4 regions of the Micromonospora sp. NPDC000207 genome follow, and region 3 is predicted to be linked to each of the others. Evidence: riboswitches for the same ligand, from Rfam matches in the RefSeq annotation. Region 3 holds a riboswitch; each other region holds the start of a gene.
What was found. A riboswitch is a leader RNA that binds a small molecule or an ion and turns the genes downstream of it on or off. The one in region 3 is predicted to bind cyclic di-AMP.
Positions count from the first base shown of each region.

Region 1: it holds a riboswitch for cyclic di-AMP, as region 3 does, so the genes downstream of both, ABT336_RS04605 (coiled-coil domain-containing protein) here and ABT336_RS04290 (transglycosylase family protein) in region 3, are expected to answer to the same signal.
Region 2: it holds a riboswitch for cyclic di-AMP, as region 3 does, so the genes downstream of both, ABT336_RS01235 (coiled-coil domain-containing protein) here and ABT336_RS04290 (transglycosylase family protein) in region 3, are expected to answer to the same signal.
Region 4: it holds a riboswitch for cyclic di-AMP, as region 3 does, so the genes downstream of both, ABT336_RS23525 (C39 family peptidase) here and ABT336_RS04290 (transglycosylase family protein) in region 3, are expected to answer to the same signal.

Region 1 is NZ_JBEPEQ010000010.1:7,097-11,435, reverse strand. Features, by position in the region: gene ABT336_RS04615 (metal-sensitive transcriptional regulator) at 1-137, shown strand, start outside; gene ABT336_RS04610 (YibE/F family protein) at 488-1,837, shown strand; cyclic di-AMP (ydaO/yuaA leader) riboswitch at 2,004-2,134, shown strand; gene ABT336_RS04605 (coiled-coil domain-containing protein) at 2,139-3,146, shown strand; gene ABT336_RS04600 (carbonic anhydrase) at 3,273-3,890, opposite strand; gene ABT336_RS04595 (hypothetical protein) at 3,972-4,339, shown strand, end outside.
Region 2 is NZ_JBEPEQ010000002.1:61,336-65,674, reverse strand. Features, by position in the region: gene ABT336_RS01245 (HelD family protein) at 1-1,763, shown strand, start outside; gene ABT336_RS01240 (cation diffusion facilitator family transporter) at 1,871-2,785, shown strand; cyclic di-AMP (ydaO/yuaA leader) riboswitch at 2,939-3,069, shown strand; gene ABT336_RS01235 (coiled-coil domain-containing protein) at 3,115-4,233, shown strand.
Region 3 is NZ_JBEPEQ010000009.1:3,658-7,996, reverse strand. Features, by position in the region: gene ABT336_RS04300 (DUF1707 SHOCT-like domain-containing protein) at 1-179, opposite strand, end outside; gene ABT336_RS04295 (diacylglycerol/lipid kinase family protein) at 292-1,326, opposite strand; gene ABT336_RS04290 (transglycosylase family protein) at 1,506-2,108, opposite strand; cyclic di-AMP (ydaO/yuaA leader) riboswitch at 2,126-2,238, opposite strand; gene ABT336_RS04285 (hypothetical protein) at 2,537-2,830, shown strand; gene htpG (molecular chaperone HtpG) at 2,934-4,339, opposite strand, start outside.
Region 4 is NZ_JBEPEQ010000124.1:427-4,765, reverse strand. Features, by position in the region: gene ABT336_RS23535 (polysaccharide pyruvyl transferase family protein) at 1-351, opposite strand, end outside; gene ABT336_RS23530 (acyltransferase family protein) at 573-1,874, shown strand; cyclic di-AMP (ydaO/yuaA leader) riboswitch at 2,165-2,306, shown strand; gene ABT336_RS23525 (C39 family peptidase) at 2,341-3,216, shown strand; partial or broken gene ABT336_RS23520 (CDP-glycerol glycerophosphotransferase family protein) at 3,389-4,339, opposite strand, start outside.

The DNA.
Region 1 (4,339 bases), on a different contig from region 3:
CCCTGGACAAGGTGGCCCTGGGCCTGCTCGACGGACACACCCGGCACTGCATGCACGAGGGGGCCGCCGAGGGCCGCGCCGAGGACATGGCCACCGAGATGATGGCCGCCGTCGGTCGCCTGATGAAGCGCGGCTGACCCCGCCGCCACTCCACCGCCGACCTCGCCCGCCACTTCACCGCCGGGCCCGCCCGCCACGCACCGCCGGCATCGCCCGCCACGCACCGCCGGCCCCGTACCACCCCTTCACGCCCGCCGCCCGCCCACCCGGGGCCGGCGTGTGGCGACCTCCACCACCAGCCCCGACCCGCCCCCGCGACCACATCCGGTGACTACCATTCCCGGTTGGACCTCCGGGCACCCCACATTCCGGTCACCCTGAGTGATCAAGGGGTATCCGACTGCGCCGTTGCGGGCATTTTCACGGGCGGGGTGAACCGACCGGCGTACGCACACGTAATCCGCCGTGGATCGTTTGGAGAGTCGCAATGGGCGCCGACCACACAAGTCACGCCCCGTCCGCCCCACCCCGGGTCCGACGGGTCCTCGTCGCGACGGTGGTTCCCCTCTTCGTAGCCACCCTCGTCGCCGCCCTGCTGCTCTGGCCGGAGCGGACGCCGACGGCGGACGGAGGTGAGGACGTACCCCGCTACCAGGGGACCGTCACCCGGGTGTTGACGGTGCCCTGCCCGCCCGTCGAACCGGGACCGGAGGGCACCCCGGAACGGGCCGACCGGCCCTGCGGAACGGTGACCGTCCGGGCAGACAGCGGCCCGGACGCCGGGCAGGAGGTCGAGACCCCGATCCCGGACGGCCCGGGTGCCCCCCGGGTGGCGGTGGGCGACGAGATCATCCTGGTCGAGCTGGTCGACCCGGCCGACCCGGAGACCAGCAGCTACAACATCGCCGAGCACCAACGCGGCAAGCCCCTGGTCTGGCTGGTGGTCCTCTTCGCCGCCGCGATCGTGGCGTTCGGCCGCTGGCGGGGCCTGGCCGCCCTGGGCGGGCTGGCGGCGAGCTTCGCCATCCTGCTCACCTTCGTGGTGCCGGGGATCAGCGCCGGCCGGTCCCCCCTGCTGATCGCCGTTGTCGGATCAGCACTGATCATGTTCATCGTGCTGTATCTCACCCACGGGATCAGCGCCCAGACCTCGGTGGCGGTCCTGGGCACCCTGGGCAGTCTGGTGCTCACCGGACTGCTCGCCGCCGCCGCCACCGCCGCCACCCACCTGACCGGGTTCGGTGACGAGGACGCCACCACCCTGTCGATGTTCCAGTCCGACGTCGACCTGCACGGACTGCTGCTGGCCGGGATCGTGATCGGGTCCCTGGGCGTCCTGGACGACGTCACGGTCACCCAGGCCGCCACGGTGACCGAGGTGGGCAACGCCAACCCGAAGCTGACAGCACTCCAGCTCTACAAGGCGGGGACCCGGGTCGGGCGGGCCCACATCGCGTCGGTGGTCAACACGATCGTGCTGGCGTACGCGGGTGCCTCACTGCCCCTGATGCTCCTGCTGGTCGCCGACTCCCGGCCCACCGGCCAGGTCCTGACCAGTGAATTCCTCGCCCAGGAGATCGTCCGCAGCGTCGTCGCCACGCTCGGACTGGTCGCCGCCGTGCCCCTGACCACCGCCCTGGCCGCCGTGGTCACCGCCGCCGGACGCCGTACCCCCGAGAAGAAGGCGGCGCGGCCCGACGCCAACCCCCGACCCCGACCCCCCGCTCAGCGCGACGACGCCCTCGAAGCCCTGAGCGACCCCCGGGCCGGGAGTCAGTCCCCCGACGCCCCCGCAGGGTGGCGCAATCGAGAAGGAGGTTCCGACCCCGCATGGTGACACTCCTCAGTGTGACCGCCGATGCTTCCCAGAATGAGAAGCTCATCACTGGTCACCCGCCGCTACGGCGAAAATACGCGTTAAGTCGGCTTCCGGACGTAGCTCCCGGAGTCGACTCTCGGGTAACCTCGCTGCCGGTCACCGCCGAAGGCGCGCACCGGCGCCAGCGGGACCGCCGCCCAATCGCCGCGAGGCGAATCGGGGACCCAGGTACGTGGGGTGAATCCGCGCAAGCGGTAGGGGCCACTTCCGTCCCGAACCCGTCAGCTAACCCGGTCGGCGGCCGACGGAAGGGACGACTGTGACGGCACCCCTACGCCGCTGGCTGACGCCGGTGGTGGCCGTGATCACCGCGCTGGCCATCTTCTCCGGGTCAGCGCCGGCCATGGCCCAGCCTCGGCCCTCGGGGCACGAGGACGGTGACTCGAAGCTCCTCAACGATGTCATCGAGACGACCAACCGCAACTTCACCCAGGCACAGAACAAGCTTGAGAAGTCCAAGAAGCGGCAGCTCCAGCTCGACCTGGAGGTCCGTCGGGCGCAGAGCGAGCTGGACCGGTTGGCCCCCCAGGTGGGGCAGATCGCCGCCCAGTCGTACCGCAGCGGGCGGATCGGCGCGATGGCGATGCTCCTTGACAGCGACCAGCCCGACTCGTTCGTCAAGCGCGCCCAGGCGCTCGACGAGCTGAACATGGTCAACGCCCGGAAGCTGGCCGAGGTCCAGGAGGTCAAGGACGAGGCTGCCGAGGCCAAGGAGCAGCTCGACGCCGAGGTCACCGAGCAGCAGAAGCAGCACGCGCTGATGGCCAAGCAGAAGCGGGACGCCGAGAAGTCACTCGCCCTGGTCGGCGGCACCGGCCTGACCGGCGGCCTGGTGGTGGCCGAGTCACCGGTGGCGAAGGTCGCACCGGGTCGGGACTCCAACGGCAACTGGCGTCCGCAGGGTTGCACCGAGAACGACCCCACCACCTCCGGCTGCATCACCCCCCGCACCCTCCACATGTACAAGGAGGTCAAGCGGGCCGGGTTCGACAGGTTCGTCGGTTGTTACCGCCCCGGTGGCCCGTGGGAGCACCCCAAGGGCCGGGCCTGCGACTGGTCCCTCCAGAACCGCGGGTTCTCCCCCTGGCACAACAACGACACCCGGATGTACGGCAACAACCTGACCGCGTTCCTGGTCCGTAACGCCGACCGGCTGGGCGTCTACTACGTCATCTGGAACCGGCAGATCTGGTTCCCGGCGACGGGCTGGAGTTCCTACAGCGGCCCGTCCAACCACACCGACCACGTCCACGTCTCGCTGCTCTAGCCGGGGCTTGGCACGAACCGGGCCGCTCCCCTTCCTTCGGGGGGCGGCCCGTTCGTCGTCGCAGGCACAGACCGGTTCGCCGTGAGGGGCGCGCGGCCCGGTTCGTGTTCCGGGGCGAAAGACCGGTCAGAGGGTACGCGGAACCGCCGCCACCGTCCGGACCCGACCGGCGTTGAGCTGGTACGACATCCCCACCACGGCACACCGTCCGGCAGCGATCTCACCGGCCAGGACCGCCGAGTCGCCTACCAGTTCGTTGACCGTCTGGGCGATGTGGACGTCGATGATCCCCGCCGGGTCCACGATGCCCTGGGCGGCGGCGTGCCGGAGGCTGGGCAGGACGGCGTCGACCACCGCCCCGAGGTGCCCGGCCGGACGCAGCCCTCCGGCAGCCACCGCACCGGCCGCCGCGACAGCCCCGCACGAATCGTGCCCGAGCACCACCACCAGGGGGGTGTGCAGCACCGTCACCGCGTACTCGACGCTGCCCAGCACCTCGGGGCCGGTGGTGTGCCCGGCGGTCCGGACCACGAAGAGGTCCCCCAGGCCACGGTCGAAGATGATCTCGGCGGCCAGGCGGGAGTCGGAGCACCCCACGATCACGGCGAAGGGGTGCTGCTCACCGGCGACCGCCGCCCGGTGGCCGGCGTCCTGGTTGGGGTGGCGGGGTGTCCCGTCGACGAACCGCTCGTTGCCTGCCTGAAGCTCGGCGAACGCCTCCTGGGGAGTCTCCGGCTGACGCAAGTCCCACCTGCCCTTGAACGAACTACCTGGTCAAACCCCCACATCAGGGGACAGGGTCCGGCCCTCACCGTCACACGCAGCGTGAGACACGTCAAGCTACAAGTGATCTACGTTTCTTCCCGCCCGACCGGGTCCCGGGATGCGGGAAAGCCGGTCGGGCCTGAACCGGAGGCTCCTCCCGACCGTCGTCAGGTCGCCCGATCCCCTACCGAGGAGGAGACCACGATGCCCCCGACGAAAGACCCCCGGAAGAGACTTGAGGACGCCCTGTTCATCGAGGACAAGTTCATTGTCTCGAACCTGACCTCGGAACAGGCGGCCGACATCGCGAACACCGTTTCGAGGGATCTCGAACGGGCGGAGAGAGAGCGTGATGCTTTCGCCGACACACCCGCGTGGGAGCTGAACAGGCCGGACCCGAATCACCACAAATCCCCCAACCAAGAGAT
Region 2 (4,339 bases), on a different contig from region 3:
CCCCGGCCCAGCCGCTGGGCGTGATCCGGCGGCGGATGATCCAGTCCTCGGACGAGCGGGTCACCCGGATCGAGGACGACCTCCTCGATCCGGCCGCCGCCGGGCCGGAGATGACAGTTGTCGGTGACGGTGCCCTCCTGGCCAGCCTCTCCAAGGCCACCGGTCGCGGGATGCGCGACATCGTGGCCACCATCCAGCGGGAGCAGGACGAGGCGATCCGCTCCCCCGGCAAGGACGTGACGATCGTCTCCGGAGGGCCCGGCACCGGCAAGACCGCTGTCGCCCTGCACCGGGCGGCGTACCTGCTCTACTCCGACCGCAACAGGTACGCCGGTGGCGGGATCCTGGTGGTCGGCCCCTCCTCGGTCTTCGTGGAGTACATCGCCTCGGTGCTGCCCTCACTGGGCGAGGAGAGCGCGACACTCCGCTCCCTGGGCACCCTCTTCGTGGGCATGTCGGCGACCCGGACCGATCCGGCGGACGTGGCGGCGGTGAAGGGGTCGCTGCGGATGCGCCAGGTGCTGGAGCGGGCGACCCGCGACGCGGTGCCGGACGGTCCGACCGAACTGCGCCTGCTCTACCGGGGTGAACTGCTGCGGCTGGGCCAGGCGGAGTTGGACCGCATCCGGGAACGGGCGCTGGTCCGGGGTGCCCGCCGCAACGAGGTTCGCCGGGCCGGGTTCGACGGGATCTTCACCGCGCTCTGGGCGCAGGTGCGTACGCTGCACGTCGGCCACCTGCCGGACCAGCGGACCTTCGACGGCGAGATCGTCGACCGGCCGGAGTTGCGGGAGTTCCTCAAGGCGTGGTGGCCCCGCCTGCACCCCCGGCACGTGCTGGGTTGGTTGACCCGACCGGAGCGGCTGCGGGCGTACGCGGGAGGGATCCTGTCCCGGGCGGAGGTCCGGCTGCTCTCCGAGTCCTGGCGGAGCCTGGACACCGAGGGCCTGACCATCGCCGACATCGCCCTGCTCGACGAGTTGGACGCGTTGCTGGGTCAGCCGGTGAAGCCGGCCCGCCCCCGGCGGGACCCGTACGCCCTGGCGGGCGGGGTGCGGGAGCTGAGCACCTTCGCCGACCGGCAGCGGGCCGTCCGGGAGGCGGCCCGGCAGCGCCCGGAGGACTACCGGGAGTACGCCCACGTGGTCGTCGACGAGGCGCAGGACGTCTCGCCGATGCAGTGGCGGATGATCGGCCGACGGGGGCGGCTGGCGTCCTGGACCGTCGTCGGCGACCCGGCCCAGACCGCCTGGACGGGTGACCCGGCGGAGCTGACCCGGGCCCGGGACCAGGCGCTGGGTCGACGTCGGCGGCACCGGTTCACGTTGACCACCAACTACCGCAACCCGGCGGAGATCTTCGCGGTGGCGGCGGCCGAGATCCGTCGGGTGGACCCGGACCTGCCCCTTCCCGTCGCGGTCCGCTCCACCGGGGTGGAGCCGGTGCAGCGGGTGCTGTCGGCGGCCGAGTTGGCGCCGGAGACGGTGGCCGCGGCGACGGCCATGTTGGCCGAGGTGCCGGGGACCGTCGGCGTGATCACGCCGGTGCACCGCCACCGCGAGGTGGCCGGGTGGCTGGCCGAGGTGGCCGAGCCCCGGCTCCAGGTGGTGACGAGCCTCCAGGCCAAGGGCATGGAGTACGACGGGGTGGTGCTCGTCGCGCCCGGGGAGATCCGGGCCGATCCGGGTTCCGGGGTTCGTACGCTCTACGTCGCGCTGTCCCGGGCCACCCAGCGCCTGGTCACCCTCGATCCCACCGGCTGAACGTCGACTCCGACTGTCGACCGGCCTCCCCTCGTCCGACACTTGCATACATAGCGATGTAAGCATAGGTTGTATCCCGGTCGGGTCGGACGACGGAGGGTGTGGGCGTGGGCGCAGGGCACGATCACTCGGCGGCGGTGGCGAACGCCGCCCATCGACACGTCGGCAGACTCTGGGCCGCACTGGCCCTGCTGGCCGTCTTCACAGTGGTGCAGACCGTCGCCGCCTTCCGCACCGGCTCGCTGGCCCTGCTCTCCGACGCCGGGCACATGTTCACCGACGTGCTCGGCATCGGCCTGGCCCTGGCCGCGATCACCGCGACCCGCCGGGCCACCACCGACCCGCAGCGCACCTTCGGCCTCTACCGCCTGGAGGTGCTCGCCGCCCTGGCCAACGCGGCGCTGCTCAGCGGGGTCGCGGTCTACGTCCTCGTCGAGGCGGCCCGCCGGATCGGCGATCCGCCGGAGGTCCTCACCGGCCCGATGCTCGGGGTGGCGGTGCTCGGCCTGCTGGCCAACGTGGTCGCCTTCGGACTGCTGCGCAAGGGCGCCGAGGAGAGCATCAACCTGCGCGGCGCGTACCTGGAGGTGCTCGCCGACCTGGTCGGCTCGGTCGGGGTGATCGCCGCCGCGCTGGTCATCGCGTTCACCGGCTGGTGGTGGGTGGACCCGGTGGTGGCGGTCGCGATCGGCGTGTTCATCCTCCCCCGGACCTGGCGGCTGGCCCGGGCCGCCCTGCGCATCCTGGTCCAGGCCGCCCCGGAACACCTCCAGGTGACCGAGGTGCACGACCGGCTCTCGGCGGTCCCCGGCGTGGCCGAGGTGCACGACCTGCACCTGTGGACGCTCACCTCCGGGATGGAGGTCGCCTCGGCCCACCTGACCACCACCCCGGGCGCGGAGGTCGCCACGGTGCTCGCGGCGGCCCGGACCACGCTCCGGGAGGAGTTCCACATCGAGCACGCCACGTTGCAGGTCGAACCCGGAGCGTCAGCGGGTGTCTGCGGAACCATCGAGTGGTGATTAGCACAGGCTTAAATTTCCACGAGGAATGTTCTTTTTGCTGCGCTTTGTCGTGCGCCTCTCCGACACCATCGGTCACTTTGACTGCAACCGTCACACCCACCCCGGTAGGCTCGGTCCCGGCCTCCGCCGGGCGGCGCCCATCGGCGCCCACGGTGGCCGCCGCCTAATCGCCCACCCGGGCGAGCCGGGGAACCACGTTCCTGGGGTGCATCCGCGTCAGCGGTAGGGATCTTCCGTCCCGAACCCGTCAGCTAACCCGGTCGGCGGTTGACGGAAGGACAGGTCCATTGGCAGTAGTGGCATCACCGCGACGCATCACCGCCCGGATGGCGGCCCTGCTCGTCGCGACCCTCGCCCTCGGTGGCGCGGTCGCACCGGTCGGTCCGGCCCAGGCCGCGACCCGGGGAGGTCTGCTGGCGGCACCCGACGCCGATCCCGAGGGCGGCACCCCGGCTCTGCGCAACCAGCTGGAGGCGGCCAGCAAGGGATGGCTGGAGGCGAAGGCCAAGCTCGAGAAGTCGACACAGCGGCAACAGGAACTCAACGGTCGGCTCAAGACCATCGACTCCGACCTGGCCGTCCAGAACACCAAGGTCGGTGAGATCGCCCAGGTCGCGTACCGGACCGGCCGACTCGGCGCGGCGAACGCCCTGCTCAACGCGACCTCCCCGGAGGGCTTCATGGACCGGGCCGCCGCGCTCGACCAGGTCGCCGCCAGCGAGGAGCGGGAGCTGCGCAAGCTCCAGGAGACCCGCAACCAGTCCGCCCGGACCAAGGTCGAACTGGATGCCGAGGTCAACGAGCAGCGCAAACAGGTCGCGACGATGGCAAAGCGCAAGGACCAGGCCGAGAAGGCCCTCGACGTCGCCGTCACGCAGGAGCGCCGTGAGGAGGCCGAGCGCCGCCGCCAGCAACAGCAGCAGCAACAGGCCCAGCAGCGCAGCAGCAGCGGCGGGTCGAGTGGGTCCAGCGGGTCCACGGGGTCCAGCGGACCGGGCGGGAACAGCACCAAGACCGCCAAGCCCGCCCCGCGCAACTCCGACGGGTCCTGGCCCCGGGAGTCGTGCAGCGTCAACGACCCCACCCCGGCCAACGGGTGCATCACCCCCCGGACCCTGCACGCCCTCAACCAGGCCAAGGCCGCCGGCTTCACCCGGTACGTCTCCTGCTACCGGCCGGGCGGCTCCGGTGAGCACCCCAAGGGTCGGGCGTGCGACTTCGCCGCACAGCGCAACGGATTCGGTGGGCACGCCACCGGCGGGGACCGGACGTACGGCAACAACCTCGCCGCGTACTACGTCCGCAACGCCGACCGGCTGGCCGTGCTGTACGTGATCTGGTACCGGCAGATCTGGCTGCCCAGCAGCGGCTGGCGAGCCTACAGCGGAGCGGGTGGGGACCCGTCCAGCGACCACACCAACCACGTGCACCTGTCGGTGTACTGACCCTCGGGTACGCCCGGTGTCCCGCCACGACGGTGGGGCACCGGGCGTTCTTCGTGCCCGACGAGGCGTACGCCCGGCGTTTTCGTGCCCGACGAGGCGTGCCCGG
Region 3 (4,339 bases):
AACTGACGGGGCAGATCGGCGACCTGCCCCGTCAGGTCGCCGACGACCGTCGCGCTGTGGACCGCCGCCATCCGGCGTTCGTAGTCGGCCAGGTCGATGTAGCCCTGTTCGAGTGCCTGCGACAGCAGTTCGAGAACCTGGGTCCGCTGTGCCGTGCCCACCCGCTCGTTCAGATCCATCGGTGAATCCTGTTCCTCCGTCGCCGGTCACCCCGGTGATTCCTGATGATCACCGGGGGCCAGCCTAGCCAGGAGACACCATCGATCCCACACCCCCTGGACGGGGAAAGCCTTACGCCTGTTGGGTTTCCGGGCAGCAGACGGTCAGCGCCGCCGGGACGACCTTCACCTTGAGCCGGTTCGTCTCACCCCGGGCACCCCCGTCGAGTTCGTACGTCCTGGGGGCGTCGAGGCGTACCTTGATGCTGCGTCCCCGGGTGATCCGGACGAAGGGGGACTCCTCGGAGCGCCCGGCGGCCATCCGGCCCAGGGTGCGGGCCCAGTCGACAGCGCCGCTGGCGGTGGCCACCCCGACCTCCAGGGCACCGTCGTCAGGGCGGGCGTCGTCGAAGGCGGGGATGCCGCCGGTGATGGTGCCGACGTTGCCGAAGAGCACGCAGCTGGCCTCTCCGTCGAACCAGTCGCTGCCGTCGATTCTGATCCGGGTCCGGACGCACTCGCCGCGCACGTGTCGCAGCCCGGTCAGGACGTAGGCGAGGCGGCCGAGGCGGCCCTTGAGGTTACGGTCGGCGTCACGGATCAACTCGGCGTCGAACCCGGCACCGGCCATCACCGCGAAGTGTTCCCCGTTGACCTTGCCCAGGTCGACGGTGCGGCGCGGGCCGTGCAGACCGATCCTGACCGCCTCGGGCAGGTCGGTGGGGATGCCCAGGTTGGTGGCGAAGAGGTTGGCGGTCCCGGCCGGCAGGACGGCCATCGGGACCCCGGATCCGGCCATGGCGTCCGCACTGCGCTGGACGGTGCCGTCGCCGCCCCAGACGAAGACCAGTTCGGCCCCCTCGTCGAGGGCCTTACGGACCTTCTTCGGCGCCTTGCGGCTCTTCGGCACCTCGTACCAGAGCAGGTTCTTCACCCCCGCGCCGACCAGGGCGGCGCGGAGTTCGTCGAGCCCGCCGCCGAAGGTCTTCTTACGGTGTGCGACGACGGCCACGGTGCCCAGCGTCGTCGTGCCACCCGCCCGATCGGTGCCGCCCGCCGGATCGGTGCCGACGGGGTCCGTGGCGGCCGGGTCGGTGGTGGTCGAGTCGGCGGTCGGGTCGGGGCGGGCCGGGTCCGTGGGGCGCTCGTCCAGGGTTTTCGTGCTCATGGTTGTCGCTGGTACCCCACCGGCGACGTCACTACGCGTGTCCACCCTGGAGATACCCGCGCGGGGACGGAACCCAGCGCCCAGGTGGGCGGAGAACCGGACGGTCCGGCACGACCGGCGGGGAAGGGCGGCGGGGAACCCGGCCGGGAGGTGCGCCCCGGCCGGGTTTCGCCTCGACGTCAGAGGGTGAGCCGCTGACCGGGGATGATCAGGCCCGGGTCGTCGCCGATGACGTCCTTGTTGCGCTCGTGCAGACCCTGCCACCCGCCGGTGACGTCGTGGGCGGCGGCGATCTTCACGAGGGTGTCACCGGCCTCGACGACGTACGTGTCCCGGTCGGTGCTGCGCGACGCGGGCTGCTCGGCGCGCTGGGCGGCGGCGTCGGCGGCGGAGGTCGACCCGCCCGAGGGGGAGACCGGGCCACCCAGGGGGCCGCAGGTCGGCCAGGCCCCGATGCCCTGGCCCTGCAGGACCTGCTCGGCGACGGCGATCTGCTGGGCGCGGGTGGCCAGGTCGGCGCGGGTGGCGTACTGGAGGCCGCCGTACGCCTCCCAGGTGCTCTGGACGAACTGCAGGCCACCGAAGTAGCCGTTGCCGGTGTTGATGCTCCAGTCGCCGCCGGACTCGCACTGGGCGATGGCGTCCCAGTCGACGCTGTCGGCGTGGGCGGGAGCGGCGGTGCCGAACACGGCGGCGAGGCCGGTCACGGCACCGACGGCGAGGGTGCCGAGGATCCGTCGGGGGGTGCGCAGGGCGCGGGACGAGGTGGTTCGAGTTGCCATGGGGTTCCTCCACGCCGACGAGGTGAGCTGTCGGGTTCGGGCCGAGGAGCCCGGCCGCCGGTGGGCGGCTTCACCCCGAGGTGACGTGCACCGTGGAACCTGGGTCCCCCGCTCCATGCCCTGTGGTGGAGTGTTCCGCGGAGCCGGGGGCATGGATTGGGCGTACTCCGGCGGGCGGTGTCCGCGTCGGGCGGACCCGTACGACGGTAGGGGTGGCCCGGGGCGGGTGCATACGCTGCGTGAGGTTGTTCACCAGGCCACACGGGGAGGGGTTGCGAACTCGCCGCTCAGGCGGCATTCTGCGCCTTCACACACCTCTGACCAGGGCATCCGTGTCGACCGTCACCCAACTGTGACGGGTCGGAACGGTTAGAACAGGGGTTGAGTGGTGAGGGTTAAGGGGACATCGCGTACGAGGGGGGCCGCTCATGTCCAGTTCCACCGGATCCGACCGGCGCGACGCCGTGCCGGCGGGCGTGACCGACACCATGCTGTGGCGACAGGCGATCGTCGTCGCCGAGCAGCACCGGGATGCCGCGCAGGGGCAGTGCCGGAACCTGCAGTGTGCCGACGGCCCGCAGCCGTGCGCCGCCTACACGTGGGCGCGGCGGGCGTTGCAGCTGGCGTACCCGGCCGAGCAGGAGCAGCAGCACGTGGAGCGGCCCGCGTTGGCTGCGGTCGCACCGCCGCCCCGCTACCCCGGCTCGGTCGCGGCGGCCTGAGTCTCACGACGCCGGGCGGGGTGACACCCGGCGTCGGGCCGTGACGTCTCGCGGGTCCGGTGCGGCAACACCGGGCCCGCGAGACACGTCTGACCGGAAAAGATCAGAGGGTACGGGCCAGCCGGTCGGCCAGGAGCCGGGTGAACCGGGCCGGGTCGGTCAGCTCCCCGCCCTCGGCCAGCAGCGCCATGCCGTACAGCAGCTCGGCGGTCTCGACGAGGGCGGCCGGGTCCTCACCCTGCTCGTGGGAGGTACGCAGCCCGGCGACCAGCGGGTGGGTCGGGTTGAGTTCCAGGATCCGCTTCACCGGCGGGACCTCCTGACCCATCGCCCGGTACATCTTCTCCAGGGTCGGGGTCATGTCGTACGCGTCGCCCACCACGCACGCCGGTGAGGTGGTCAGCCGCGAGGAGAGCCGGACCTCCTTGACGTTCTCGGCGAGCTTTTCGGTGAGGAAGGTCAGCAGACCGGCGAACTCCTGGGTGCGCTGCTCCCGCTCGGCCTCGGCCTCCTTCTTCTCCTCCTCGGTGTCCAGGTCGACCTGGCCCTTGGCGATGGAGCGCAGCGACCGGCCGTCGAACTGGCCGACCTGCTCCACCCAGACCTCGTCCACCGGGTCGGTGAGGATGAGCACCTCGTAGCCCTTGGCCCGGAACGCCTCCATGTGCGGGGAGTTCTCGATCATCGACCGGGACTCACCGGTGGCGTAGTAGATGTCGCCCTGGCCGTCCTTCATCCGCTCGACGTACCCGGCGAGGGTGGTCAGCTCCGCCGGGTCGTCGGTGGAGGCCACCGACACGATCTCCAGCAGGGTGTCCCGGTTGTCCGGGTCCTCCAGGAGACCCTCCTTGAGGGCCCGACCGAACTCGGCCCAGAGGGTGCGGTACTTCTCCTCGTTGTTGGCCTTCAGGTCCTTCACCGTGGCGAGGATCTTGCGGACCAGGCGGCGGCGGACCACCTGGATCTGCCGGTCCTGCTGCAGGATCTCCCGGGAGATGTTCAGCGACAGGTCGTGCGCGTCCACCACACCCTTGACGAAGCGCAGGTAGTTGGGGATCAGCGCCTCGCAGTCCTCCATGATGAACACACGCTTGACGTAGAGCTGGACCCCCCGCCGACCCTCCCGCATGAACAGGTCGTACGGGGCGTGCGCGGGGATGAACAGCAGGGCCTCGTACTCGAAGGTCCCCTCCCCCCGCATGTGGATCGTCTCCAGCGGGTCGGTCCAGTCGTGGCTGACGTGCCGGTAGAAGTCGCGGTACTCCTCCTCGGCGACCTCGTCGCGGGGACGCGCCCAGAGCGCCTTCATCGAGTTGAGGGTCTGCACCTCGCTGGTGACCGCCCCGTCCTCGCCGGTGCTCGACACGGTCATCCGGATCGGCCAGGAGATGAAGTCGGAGTACCGCTTGACGATCTCCCGGATCTTCGCCTCGGCCGTGTAGTCGAAGAGGTTGTCCTCGCTGTCCTCCGGCTTGAGGTGCACGGTGACGGAGGTGCCCTGCGGGGCGT
Region 4 (4,339 bases), on a different contig from region 3:
GCCCTTGAGGTTGGTCTGCGCGCCGACGCCGTAGACGACCACCGGGATCTTCAGTCGACGGATCAGCCGGGTCATGCTGACCAGCCGGTGGGCGAAACTGCGCCGGAAGGCGTTGGCCAACGGGACCACGAACACGTCGTAGTTCTCGTTGATCATGTCCGCGTCCCGGGCGTCCGAGCGGAACCCGGTGGAGGTGATCTCCGCATTGGCGGTCCGGAGGATCTTGTGCGCCGAGTGGCTGAAAACCAGGTTTCCCGAGTTGTCGCCGATCCAGTTCCGCTCGAATGTCTCCTCCGGCGGGTAGATGTCGAAGGGCCCCTTCTTGGCCCGGAGCAGAATCCGCTGGTGCATCACTGGTCCCTCTCGTCCATGCCCCCGCTGGCTGGTCTGCGGATATTAGGGCATCGGCTCTTACCTACTCCACGCCCGTCACCACCGTCCGATTCGGCCGCGAAGATGAGCGGTCGTCCGATTGCGGTATGGTCCCCGGCGGCGGCCGGTCGACCCCCGGCGACGGAGCGTGGAGGAGGAGACGTCGTGGTGGTTCGTACGGTCGTGGTCGGTGTGGTGGCGTGACCAGCGTATCGGCGACCAGCGCGACCGCCACCGGAGCGACCCCCGCCCTGTCCCGGCTGCCCTCGCTGACCGGACTGCGGTGGATCGCCGCCCTGCTGGTGTACGGGTTCCACGCCGCCACCATGCGGGTCGTCGCCGAGCCGGGACCCCAGGGCGTGTTGGAGAAGGTCTTCACCCTCGGCCTCTCCGGAGTGCAGTTCTTCTTCATCCTCAGCGGTTTCGTCCTGGTCTGGTCGGCCCGCCCCGAGGACTCGAAACGGGCCTTCTGGCGTCGCCGGGCCGCGAAGATCTATCCCAACCACGTTCTGATGTGGATGGTCGTGCTGCTGGTCGGTCTCTACTTCGTCGACCCGGTCAACGGTCAGGTGGCGCTCACCAACCTGCTGCTGTTGCAGGCGTGGGACCCCACTCCGGGCCACTTCTACAGCATCAACACGGTGAGCTGGTCGCTCTCCTGCGAGCTGTTCTTCTACCTCTGTCTGCCGTTCGCGCTCCCGGCGATCCGGCGGGCCCGGCCCTGGATGCTCTGGGCCGTCGTCGTCGCCGTACCGCTGCTGATCCTGGCGCTCTGGCCGACGCAGCTGCTGGTGCCACCGGAGTACCGGTGGTGGTTCACCCAGATCTTCCCGATCACCAGGTCGTTCGAGTTCTGGATGGGCGTCGCCGCCGCCGAGCTGATGCGTCGGGGCTGCTGGCGCGGTCCCCGGCTGACGGTGGCCAGCGTGGTCTTCGTGGCCGTCTGGGTGGCCGCCGGTGAGATCATCCGCGCCGAGCTCTGGGCGGCCGTCCTGTCGGTGGCGTACATCCTGGTCATCACCGCTGCGGCGGACGCCGACATCAACGGCCGCCGCTCACCCTGGCGCTCCCGGCCGATGCTCTGGCTCGGCGAGGTCTCCTTCGCCTTCTACCTGGTGCACGTCTTCGTCATGGTCACTGTGCTCCGGCTCGTCGGCGTCTACGGCGTCGGCCTGCCCGGCTGGTGGGGGCCGGTGGCGGTGGTGGCCTTCCTCCTTGTCAACCTGGTGCTGGCCGGGCTGATGCACAGGTACCTGGAGACCCCGATGATGCGCCTGCTCGCCCCCTCCCGCTCCGGTCGGAACCGGCGTGGGCCGGGACCGCAGCCGCCCGGTTCGGACCCACGACAGGTAGCGCCCGGGCCGGAGTCGGTCGCGCCGGGACCGCAGTCGGTCGAGCCCGAGCCGCAGTCGGTCGAGCCCGAGCCGCAGTCGGTCGTGCCGGGGCCGCGCTCGGGGGCGTCCGCCGCCGAGCAGCCGGTGGGTGACGCCGAACGACGCTGACCCATCCCGTCCGTGACGGTGATGCCGCTCACAGGACGCCGGATCCGGTCACGCGACGCAGGGCGGACGTCATTGGCCGACAATTCCTCGGGGATGCTCACCGAACGTCCGGTTGTGGACCTCGACGGGTGGATGAAACCGCCCGTCCCATAGATACACGACACTGTCGGACTGCGGTGAAGATTGCTGCCATGATCGAGGTTTAAGCAGGTCAAGCCGGGTTGGCAGGGAAAAGCTCGGCCAGTAGTGTCGCTGCGTCCGGTGCGGTTCCCGATCGCAAGAAGCGACGCCGCCCCGACCCGCTCAATCGTCTCAGGACGAGCCGGGGACCCACGTAGTCCGGGGTGAATCCGGGAGCCGACGCTCCCGGTAGGGCGACTTCTTCCCGCCCGAATCCGTCAGCTAACCCGGTAGGCGGAATCGGAAGGAGCCCCGTTCCTTGCCTCACCATCCCCTCCAGTCGACAGTGAGACACCATCTCAGGCGACAGCTGCGGCGGCTCACCGCAGACCGCCAGTACCAGGTCGTCGCCGCCTCGGCCGCGACCCTCATGGTGGCCTCGGGCGTCGGAGTCGGCGTCGCCGTCACCGGTGACGGGTCCGACCTCGATCAGCCCACCCCGGCCGCCGTCGCCGAGCAGGCCCCCTACGCCGGTGACCTCCCCGCCCGCGCCGAGTTGAGCGCGCCGCAGACCCCGGCGCCGTCGCTGACCACCCCGGCCCCGACCGCCACCGCCCGTTCGCAGAGCCCCGCTCCGACGGCGACGGCGAGCAGCGCCACCAGCACCACAGCCCCGGCGGCCGATCTGACCCGTACGGCGACTCCCAAGCCGCCCGCGTCGAGGGTCCTCGACCACGACCACCAGTCCCAGATCACCTACTACTACTGCGGCCCGGCGGCGGTACGCAACGCGCTGTCGGCCATGGGCCTGGCCCGGACCCAGGACGACCTGGCGGTGCGGCTCGGCACCACGACGATGGGCACCAACTCGGCCGCCGACACCACCCGGGTGCTCAACCAGGTGGTGGACGGCAGCCCGTACCGGACCACGATGATCCCCGGCAACGCCGCCACCACCGCCCAGACCGAGCGGCTCCGGGCCGACCTGGTCGCGGCGGTCGCCGACGAGCGCGGCGTGGTGGTGAACGTGGCCGGGACCACCACCGACCTCGCCGGGGGCTGGCACTCCTTCCCGGGCGGACACTACGTCGCGGTGGTCGGCTACCGCGACGACGGCCGGACCGTCAAGATCGCCGACTCGGCGAACCCGGCGGTCCCGACGTACTGGCTGACAGTGGGCACTCTTGCCGACTGGATCGCCAGCCGGGGCTACTCCGCCTGAGCCGGCAGTCCCCACCCGATCCACGAGACGGGCACCGTCCCCCTGCGCAGGGGGACGGCGCCCGTCTCGTTCTCGTCGGGGTCGCTCAGCCGATGGGGGGCGGCACCCGTTCCGGTGGCCACTCAGCCGGTGGGGGAGAGCGGTGCCCGTCTCGTCGCGGTGGGTCGGTCGCTCAGCCGGTGGGGGAGAGCGGCCCGGTGGCGGCGTCGGCCAGCCCGGCACCTGCGCCGGTACGCGGACCCGGCGGGGTCCACGCCGGGTCCAGGTGCCGCCGGGCGGCCGCCAGGAACACCTCGGCGTAGGACTCGGCCGGGAAGTCCCCGAGGTAGCGGGTACGGGTGTGCCACCGGGCCGACTCCGCCGGATCGGTCTGCAACAGCGCGGTCAGCACCTCGTCGACGTTCGACATGTCCCGCCGCAGCACGTACGCCGAACCGGCCAGGGGGAACCGCTCGGTGAACCGGTCACCCTCGCCCACCATGTCGGTCACCGCGTACGGCTTGCCCGAGTAGAGGTAGTCGGAGATGACCCCGGAGACGTCCGACACCAGCGCGTCCGACCGGTTGACGCACTCGGTGAGGGTCAGGTCCCGACTGGCGGCGGCCCCGAAGACGTGCGGCCGTCCGGTGCGGGCCCGGTCGGTGGAGAGCAGCTCGGTGAGCCGGGCCAGCTGTCGGGCCGAGGCCGGGTTCTGCGTGGTGTACGGGTGGGCCCGGAGGATGACAGTGGCACCCCGGGCCAGCAGCGCCCGGACCAGGGTCTCGCCCTGCGGCAGGGAGCAGTAGTTGGCGTCGGCGTGGTGCCCGGTCCAGGTGGGGGTGTAGAGGACCGTCGGGCCGGCCAGGCCCCGTACCGCCTCCCGGCGGACCTCGATCGCCTCCACCTGGGGGCGGCCGACCACCTCGAACTTCTCCGCCGGGATGTCGACGCCGGCGCGGGCGTACCGCTCGACTGCCGCCTGACCGGCCACGAAGATCCGGTCGAAGATCCCGGAGACCGGGTTGGCGCTGGGGGCCTTGTCGCTGTCGCCGTGGTGCAGCTGGATGTGGGTAAGGTGGTTGAACCTGACGCAGTGGCTGTTCTTCGCCCCGTGGTTGACGTAGAAGGCGACCTTGAGGCTCGG